DNA from 2 places in the Lysobacter sp. TAB13 genome. Region 2 is predicted to be linked to the other one. Evidence: riboswitches for the same ligand, from Rfam matches in the RefSeq annotation. Region 2 holds a riboswitch; the other holds the start of a gene.
What was found. Region 2 has a riboswitch for cobalamin ahead of metE (5-methyltetrahydropteroyltriglutamate--homocysteine S-methyltransferase). Riboswitches for the same ligand answer to the same signal wherever they lie in the genome.

Region 1 (4,078 bases), on a different contig from region 2:
GCGCGGGCGCTCGACGGCTTCGCCGAGGCGCGAATCGACAAGCGATGTTGACTGTTTCCCGATCGTCCACGGCGTCGCGGCTCGCGGCGGAAGCGGGCGAGGGCGTCGTGAAGTACGCAATCCCGTGTCGCCGCGGTCCACCGCGTTCGCCCGCCGCGCCTGAACGAAGGCCGGCGCGCGCGCGCGACGGGCGTCGCGCGCGCGGAACTCGCTCTATCGTTCTCGTTCCGATGCTTGCGGCCCGGCGCGTGTTTCAGGCCATCACCCCCGAAGGATGAATGAACAAAGCCGCTCCTCCGCAAGATGCCCTGCTGCATGCGAGCGCTTTGCTGATCGCCGTCGCGGTGACGATGTTCACCGGTTGGCTGCTGCTGGACGTGCCGGCACCGGCGCCGACGCAACCGGCCCTGGATGTGGTCCTGATCGAGCGCGTGCCGCCGCCCGTTGAGCCGCCGAGCGAGCCGGACTTCGTACCCATACCCACGCCACGCGACCGCCCGCACGCGCCTTCGCCGGCGAGCGTCGCCGCGAACACGCCCCGGCCCGCGCAACCCGAGCCATCGCCGCCGCGCAAGCAAACCGCAGCAAACACGCCGCCGCCCGCGGCCACCAGCCGCCTATTCAACGCCGACGGCCGCGTCGCGCTGCCGGAATCCGACCCGATGCGCCCGCCGCCCGGCCGCGCGCCGGGCGATCCGGACGATCCCAAATTCGTAGCCGCCAAGAACACCTTCGAACGCCGCAATCCGATCGACGTGCCGCCGACCGGATTCGAATCGGATTGGGCCACCGAAGGCACCCTGGGCAAGGCCTTGCTGGGCAAGGCGACCAAGCGGCTGCAGAAAATCGCCGACGCGATGCCGTTCAAGCGCGACATTCAGCAGGCGCGCGCGCGGCCGCCGCCGCCGGTGCGATTCAATCCGGCGCTGCATGAGCGGCCCTCGGACCTGGGCAGCGAAGCCACCGGCGATGCCTACAAGGCCGCGCCGATCGCGTTCGAGCCCGCGCCGGGCCTGCAAGGCGAGGCCAGCCGCCGCATCCGTCAGGCGATCGGCGAAGTCGAAGCCAGCCACGGCGGCTGCGAGCGCAAGCGGCTGCGCGAGTTGCTGGCGCCGGCGATCGTGCGCGTGGACGAACTTCAGCGCATCGAACGCGCGATGGCCAGCGGCGTCGATCCGATCCGCGCCGAACAACTGCTGCCGCGTTCGGCCGACATGGCCTACGACCAGGCGCGCCGCGCGATCTGGTACGCGAAACAACAATTAGCGACGTGCGCGAGCTGACCCGGGCGGCTTGATCGAGTGCCGACGCATCGGCTGTTCGTTGTTCGCCGCGTTGCCATCGGCGGTGCGGTTACGGCGTTGAAGCGCGCATCGTTAACGCGTGCGATTCAAACGAAGCCGGCGCTGAGCGCATCGATGCGAACCATCGGCGTCTGCATGATCGCAACGATGGCGCTATCGATCTGGCGCCGCAGTAAGGCGATGAACCGGCGCGGGGCGCACATTCGATGCAGCAACGCACGCATCGTCATCGATATGACTATTTGAGCCGCGATGCATGTCATCGCATCGCTTTGTGATCCGCGTGGTGAATCCACCACCGTTCGAGCCGCGTCGATGACTTGACGCCGGCCCGCATCCAGCGCTTGCGTCCGATCTGAACGAACGCGAGCGATGCGCCCGTCGCGATGCGGCTTGTCCGCCCAGGGCCGCAAGCACTACACTTCGCCCGCCACAGGTGCCTTGCACGCCGGTCCATACCGGCGCGCAGGGTGAAACGGGAAGTCGGTGCGGACGTGATCGTCCAATTCCGACGCTGCCCCCGCAACGGTAGGCGAGAACACCCGACGTTGACCACTGCGCTCGCGCGGGAAGGTGTCGGGGTGATGCTTCGGCATCGCTCGCAAGCCCGGAGACCGGCCCGTGGCGGACATCGGGAGATGTCCTCCTCGAGTGTTGCGGCGGGCAACCTGACGGGCTGATTCGATGCGGCGTGCGTCCGCCATCGTTTCGTCTTGTCGCGCGTCTCCGCAGCCCTCGCTTTCGCGGGTGTGCGATACGGAGACCACCATGAACGATATGCATCGCGTTGCGACCGAGGTCGCGACGGTCAAGCTTTTGATCGACGGCGAATTCGTCGAATCCCGCAGCACGCAGTGGCGCGACGTCGTCAATCCGGCCACCCAGGCGGTGCTGGCGCGCGTGCCGATGGCCACGGCCGAGGAAGTGGGCGCGGCGGTGGCTTCGGCCGCACGCGCGTTCAAGACCTGGCGCAAGACCCCGATCGGTGCGCGTGCGCGCATCTTCCTGAAGTATCAGCAGCTGATCCGCGAGCACATGAGCGAGCTCGCCGCGATCCTGACCTCCGAGCAGGGCAAGACCTTGCCCGATGCCGAAGGCGACGTGTTCCGCGGCCTGGAAGTGGTCGAGCACGCCGCGGCGATCGGCAATCTGCAACTGGGCGAGTTGGCCAACAACGTCGCCGGCGGCGTCGATACCTACACCTTGCTGCAACCGCTGGGCGTGTGCGCGGGCATCACGCCGTTCAATTTCCCGGCGATGATTCCGCTGTGGATGTTCCCGATGGCCATCGCCACCGGCAACACCTTCGTGCTCAAGCCGTCCGAGCAGGATCCGCTGGTGACCATGCGTCTGGTCGAACTGGCGCTGCAGGCCGGCGTTCCCAAGGGCGTGCTCAACGTCGTCCACGGCGGCGAGGATGTGGTGAATGCGATCTGCGATCACGCCGATATCCGCGCGGTGTCGTTCGTCGGTTCGACCAAGGTCGGCACCCACGTGTATCGCCGCGCCTCGCTCGCCGGCAAGCGCGTGCAATGCATGATGGGCGCGAAGAATCACGCCATCGTGCTGCCCGACGCGAACAAGGAACAAACCCTCAACGCCATGGCCGGCGCCGCCTTCGGCGCGGCCGGACAGCGCTGCATGGCCGCGTCCACCGTAGTGCTGGTCGGCGAAGCGCGGCAGTGGATTCCGGATCTGGTCGCCAAGGCGCGCACGCTCAAGGTCAACGCCGGCACCGAGCCGGGCACCGACGTGGGTCCGGTGATTTCCTGCGCCGCGCGCGAACGCGTCGAAGGCCTGATCGCCTCGGGCGTGGAGCAGGGCGCGGTGCTGGAACTCGATGGCCGCAATCCCGCCGTGCCCGGTTATCAGCAAGGCAATTTCGTCGGCCCGACGATCTTCTCCGGCGTCGAGCCGGGCATGCGCATCTACCAGGAAGAAATTTTCGGACCGGTGCTGGTGATCCTGGGCGTGGATACGCTGGATGAGGCGATCGCKCTGATCAACGCCAATCCCAACGGCAACGGCACCGCGATCTTCACCCAGTCCGGCGCCGCCGCGCGCAGGTTCCAGGAAGAGATCGACGTCGGCCAGGTCGGCATCAACGTGCCGATTCCGGTGCCGGTTCCGCTGTTCTCGTTCACCGGCTCGCGCGCCTCCAAGCTCGGCGACCTGGGCCCGTACGGCAAGCAGGTGGTGACCTTCTACACCCAGACCAAGACCGTCACCGCGCGCTGGTTCGACGACGAGACCCTGGGTCACGGCGTCAACACCACGATCAGTCTCAAGTGATGGCCGCGGTCATGGACTGGCAGGCCGCGTCGGTGGTGCCGACCGGCCTGAGCGAAGAACAGGCCGCGTACCGCGATGCGGCGCGCGACTTCGCTCTGGCACGGTTAGCGCCGCATGCGGCGCATTGGGACGCGCAAGGCATCTTTCCGCGCGAAGCCATCGCTCAGGCCGGCGAACTCGGCTTCTGCGGCCTGTATGTGGACGAAGCCGCCGGCGGCTCGGGCTTGAGCCGGCTGGACGCGGCGATCGTGTTCGAGGAACTGGCCGCGGTCGATCCGTCCACCGCGGCTTTCATCAGCATCCACAACATGGCGACCTGGATGCTGACCGCGCACGCCGGCGACGCGGTGCGCGAACAATGGGGGCCGGCCCTGGCCAGCGGACGCAGTCTGGCCTCGTATTGCCTGACCGAACCGGGCGCGGGATCGGATGCGGCCTCGCTGAAAACCCGCGCCGTGCGCGATGGCGAGGACTACGTGCTC
Region 2 (4,078 bases):
GCCGTTTTCGCCGGATTTGCGCCGATTATTCGCCCGGCGCGGACGCGGATTTCTTCTTCGCCAGGCTCTTGGATTCGCTCTTCGACAAGGCCTCGTTGGAGCCCTGCGCGGCGTCCGCGGCCTGCGCCTCTTCGGTCGGGAACAGCTCCGGCAGGTCGCGCGCGTACAGATCGGCCGGGCTGTCGGACGGGCAGGCCTTGTCCGGGAAACCGAACTGGCCCTGCAGGGCGTTGGCGCACTGAGGCATGGATTCGAAGTTCTTGCCGGTGGCCATGCATTGCGCGTCGAAGGCGCGGCGGAAGGCGTCGCGGCGGCGGACGAAGTCTTCGCCGCACTTGCGGGTCAGGCGGATGCGGTCCAGATCGTCCTGAGCGGCGTTGGTGCCGTCCAGGCCGTATTGCTTGAGTTCGTCCGGGGTCAGGATGCGCAGATCGCGGTTGGCGATGGTCATCATCAGGTCCGACACCGCGGTGGCCACGCCGTTGCGCTCCAGGTAGTCGCGCACCTGCTGGTTGATCGCGCGCAGTTCGCGGCTGAGCTCGGCGCGCGAGGTCGCGGTGGAGCGGTCGCGCATCAGCCGGTGGATGCCGACCTTGCCCTCGACCGAACGCGTGTCGCCCGCGGCCAGCACCAGCACGCAGGCGCTGTGGCAGACCGAGTCCTCGCGCACCCAGATCGCCCAGCCCGATTCGGCGATCGAATCGCCGGCGCGGATCGCTTCTTCGACATGGCCGCCGCTGGAGTCGATATCCAGGATGCGGGTCTGGATCTCCATGCGCGTGGCCATCGCCGAAACGCGCTGCACCAGCGCGGTGAAGCCGGCGCCGATCTTGCCCTGATAGCGCAGCCGCACCACCCCGCGCGCCTGACACGGCGACAGCGCATCGACCAGGCTGAAGAACTCCAGCGAGGTCAGCCGCTGGCCTTCGCCGAATTGCGGGTAGTCGTATTCGCAGCTGATCCGGGCGACGCCGCCGTCGAGCTTGGCCGGCGGCCAATAGGTGCCCTTGAGGATGTCCTCTTCGCTCGGCGGCACCGGCGCGACCTTGGGCATCTCGTTCTGGCTGCCCAGGGTGACCGACTCGTCCTGTGCCGGCGCCGGCGGATCCTTCGCGCACGCCGCCAGGACCAGCGCGCACAGCAACGATGCGAGCAGGCCAGCCAGTAACGGGGTCCTTTCGAAAAACATGTTCCACCCACCGGATTCGGGATCGCGCGGGACCGTCCTGGTCCGCGCCGTGCGCGTAGCGCCTATGCAAACGTTAGCCCCAGCCTTCGCCAAGCTCAACGGCGGCGTGAGGTGCGGCGTTACGGTTGTAAGCGTGAGGCCATCTTCGTCGGCGGCGGATGAACGCCAGCCGCCGGAAACCCGGCCGGGCGCGTGTCGCCGCGCAGGGGCCATAAACCGCAAACAAGCCGTTGCCGCCGGGGTTTTTGTAGGAGGGGCTTTAGCCCCGATGCTTTTCGATCCGTTCACCGCGATCTGAGCCAAAAGCATCGGGGCTGAAGCCCCTCCTACAAAAGACTTCGTGCTTCGGTCCGCGGGATGGGCCGATTGACTTCGCCCCGCCCGCTGCGTACCTTGGCGCCGTTACGGTGAACATCGCTTCATAAAGATAGAGCGATGGGACACGCCATCGACGGCCTCGCGCCGGCGGTGGCCAGAGGGAATCCGGTTCGAATCCGGAGCTGCCCCGCAGCGGTATGGGAAACGAACGGGCCATGGCACTGGGCGGTATGCCCGGGAAGCGGCCTCAGTAGGAAAAAGCGAGGGTAGAGTTCAGACAAGTGGGAAGTGAGCGAAGCATCGGCTTCGGCTCGTTTCTCACTCGTCTGCACTCTACTTCTCGCTCCAAGTCCCGAGCCCGAAGACCTGCCGCGACCGGAAGGTTCGCCTTCCGTCCGACTCCGGCCCACGTGGCGCCGGACGGCGTGTCCGCACGCCGTCCGCGCAGCGCGGACCGGTTCGCCCGCGGGGGCGAAGGTCGAAGCCAAGGTTCGCGATGGAGTCCGGCGCATCCGCGTGCGGGCCGGCGCGGCCGTGGTTTCCTTCGTTGCCCTGCGTCATGCCCACGCATCGCAGGTACTCATCATGATCAGCGTCACCCCTCTCGGCTTCCCGCGCATCGGCGCGCGGCGCGAGCTGAAACAAGCTTTGGAATCGTTCTGGAAAGGCGACAGCGACGCGCAATCGCTGCACGCCACCGCCGCCGCCCTGCGCGAACGCCATTGGCGGCTCGCGCGCGAGGCCGGCGCCGACATCGTGCCGGTCAACGACTTCTCGCTCTACGACCATGTGCTCGACACCACCGTGCTGTTCGACGCAATTCCCGCCTCGCACCGCGCCGCGTTCGACGAAGACCCGCTGACCGGTTACTTCGCCCTCGCCCGCGGCCTGCAGGACGGTCGCCGCGATCTGCGCGCGCTGGAAATGACCAAGTGGTTCGACACCAACTACCACTACCTGGTGCCGCAGTTCGAAGCCAACCAGCGCTTCGCCCTGCGCGGCGACAAGCCGCTGGCCGAACTGGCGCAGGCGCAGGCCCTGGGCCTTGAGGCGCGCCCCGTGCTGCTGGGCCCGGTGTCGCTGCTCAAGCTGGGCAAGCGAATCGATGGCGGCGATCCGCGCGAACTGCTCGACAACCTGCTGCCCGCCTACGCCGAACTGCTGTCCAAGCTCAAGGCCGCCGGCGCGCAGTGGGTGCAGATCGACGAGCCGGCCCTGGTGCTGGATCTGGACGACGCCGACCGCGCCGCCTACCGCCGCGCCTACGCCGCGCTGGCCGAAGTCGATGCGCCGCAGCGCCTGCTGACTACTTACTTCGGCGCGCTCGGCGACAACGCCGCGCTGGCCGCGCAGTTGCCGGTGGAAGGCCTGCACCTGGATCTGGTGCGCGCGCCGCAGCAACTGGAAAGCGTGCTGCCGCTGTTGCCGGAAGACCGCGCGCTGAGCCTGGGCGTGGTGGACGGCCGCAACATCTGGCGCGCCGATCTCGACGCCGCGCTGAGTCTGGCGCGCCGCGCCGGCGCGCGGGCGAAATGGCTGGCGCCGTCGTGCTCGCTGCTGCACGTGCCGGCCGATCTGGATCTGGAAAAGAAGCTGCCGACGCCGCTCAAGCATTGGATGGCCTACGCCAAACAGAAGATCGAAGAACTGCGCCTGCTCGCCGACGCCCTGGCCGGCAACGCCGAAGCCGAACGCGATCTGGCCGCGGCCGCGAGCGCTCGCGCCGCGCGCCTGGCTTCGCCGCTGCTGCGCAACGCCGGCGTGCGCAAGCGCCTGGCCGCGGTCGAACCGGCCATGGCCAATCGCGTCTCGCCCTATCCCAAGCGCGCCAAGCTGCAGCAGGAACGGCTGAATCTGCCGCTGTTCCCGACCACCACCATCGGCTCGTTCCCGCAGACCGCGCAAGTTCGCCGCGCCCGCGCCGAGCACAAGGCCGGCAAGATCGACGACGACGCTTACCAGAGCTTCCTCGAAAACGAGACCGTGCAATGTCTGCGCGAGCAGGAAGCGCTGGGCATCGACGTGCTGGTGCACGGCGAGTTCGAACGCAACGACATGGTCGAATACTTCGGCGAGCAGCTCGACGGCTTCGCCTTCACCGCGCACGGCTGGGTGCAAAGCTACGGCTCGCGTTGCGTGAAGCCGCCGGTGCTGTTCGGCGAGGTGTCGCGGCCGCGGGCGATGACCGTGGACTGGACCCGCTACGCGCAGTCGCAGACCGATCGCCCGGTCAAGGGCATGTTGACCGGACCGGTGACGATCCTGCAGTGGTCGTTCGTGCGCGACGATCAGCCGCGCGCCGACAGTTGCCGGCAGATCGCCCTGGCCTTGCGCGAGGAAGTGCTGGATCTGGAAACCGCCGGCATCGCCGTGATCCAGATCGACGAGCCGGCGCTGCGCGAAGGCCTGCCGCTGCGTCGCGCCGACTGGCCGGCGTATCTGGCCTGGGCCGGCGAATCCTTCCGCCTGGCCGCCAGCGGCGTGGGCGACGCCACCCAGATCCACACCCACATGTGCTACGCCGAGTTCAACGACATCATCGACGCGGTCGCCGCGCTCGACGCCGACGTG

Region 1: another riboswitch for cobalamin. It lies ahead of AB4Y92_RS01215 (CoA-acylating methylmalonate-semialdehyde dehydrogenase); the one in region 2 lies ahead of metE (5-methyltetrahydropteroyltriglutamate--homocysteine S-methyltransferase).

Annotation. Positions count from the first base shown of each region.
Region 1 is NZ_JBFRDR010000001.1:356,404-360,481, reverse strand. Features, by position in the region: gene AB4Y92_RS01225 (hypothetical protein) at 279-1,283, shown strand; gene AB4Y92_RS01220 (hypothetical protein) at 1,391-1,528, opposite strand; cobalamin riboswitch at 1,722-1,941, shown strand; gene AB4Y92_RS01215 (CoA-acylating methylmalonate-semialdehyde dehydrogenase) at 2,082-3,596, shown strand; gene AB4Y92_RS01210 (acyl-CoA dehydrogenase family protein) at 3,608-4,078, shown strand, end outside.
Region 2 is NZ_JBFRDR010000030.1:33,396-37,473, forward strand. Features, by position in the region: gene AB4Y92_RS23350 (hypothetical protein) at 26-1,189, opposite strand; partial or broken gene AB4Y92_RS23355 (DUF6053 domain-containing protein) at 1,436-1,507, opposite strand; cobalamin riboswitch at 1,625-1,895, shown strand; gene metE (5-methyltetrahydropteroyltriglutamate--homocysteine S-methyltransferase) at 2,093-4,078, shown strand, end outside.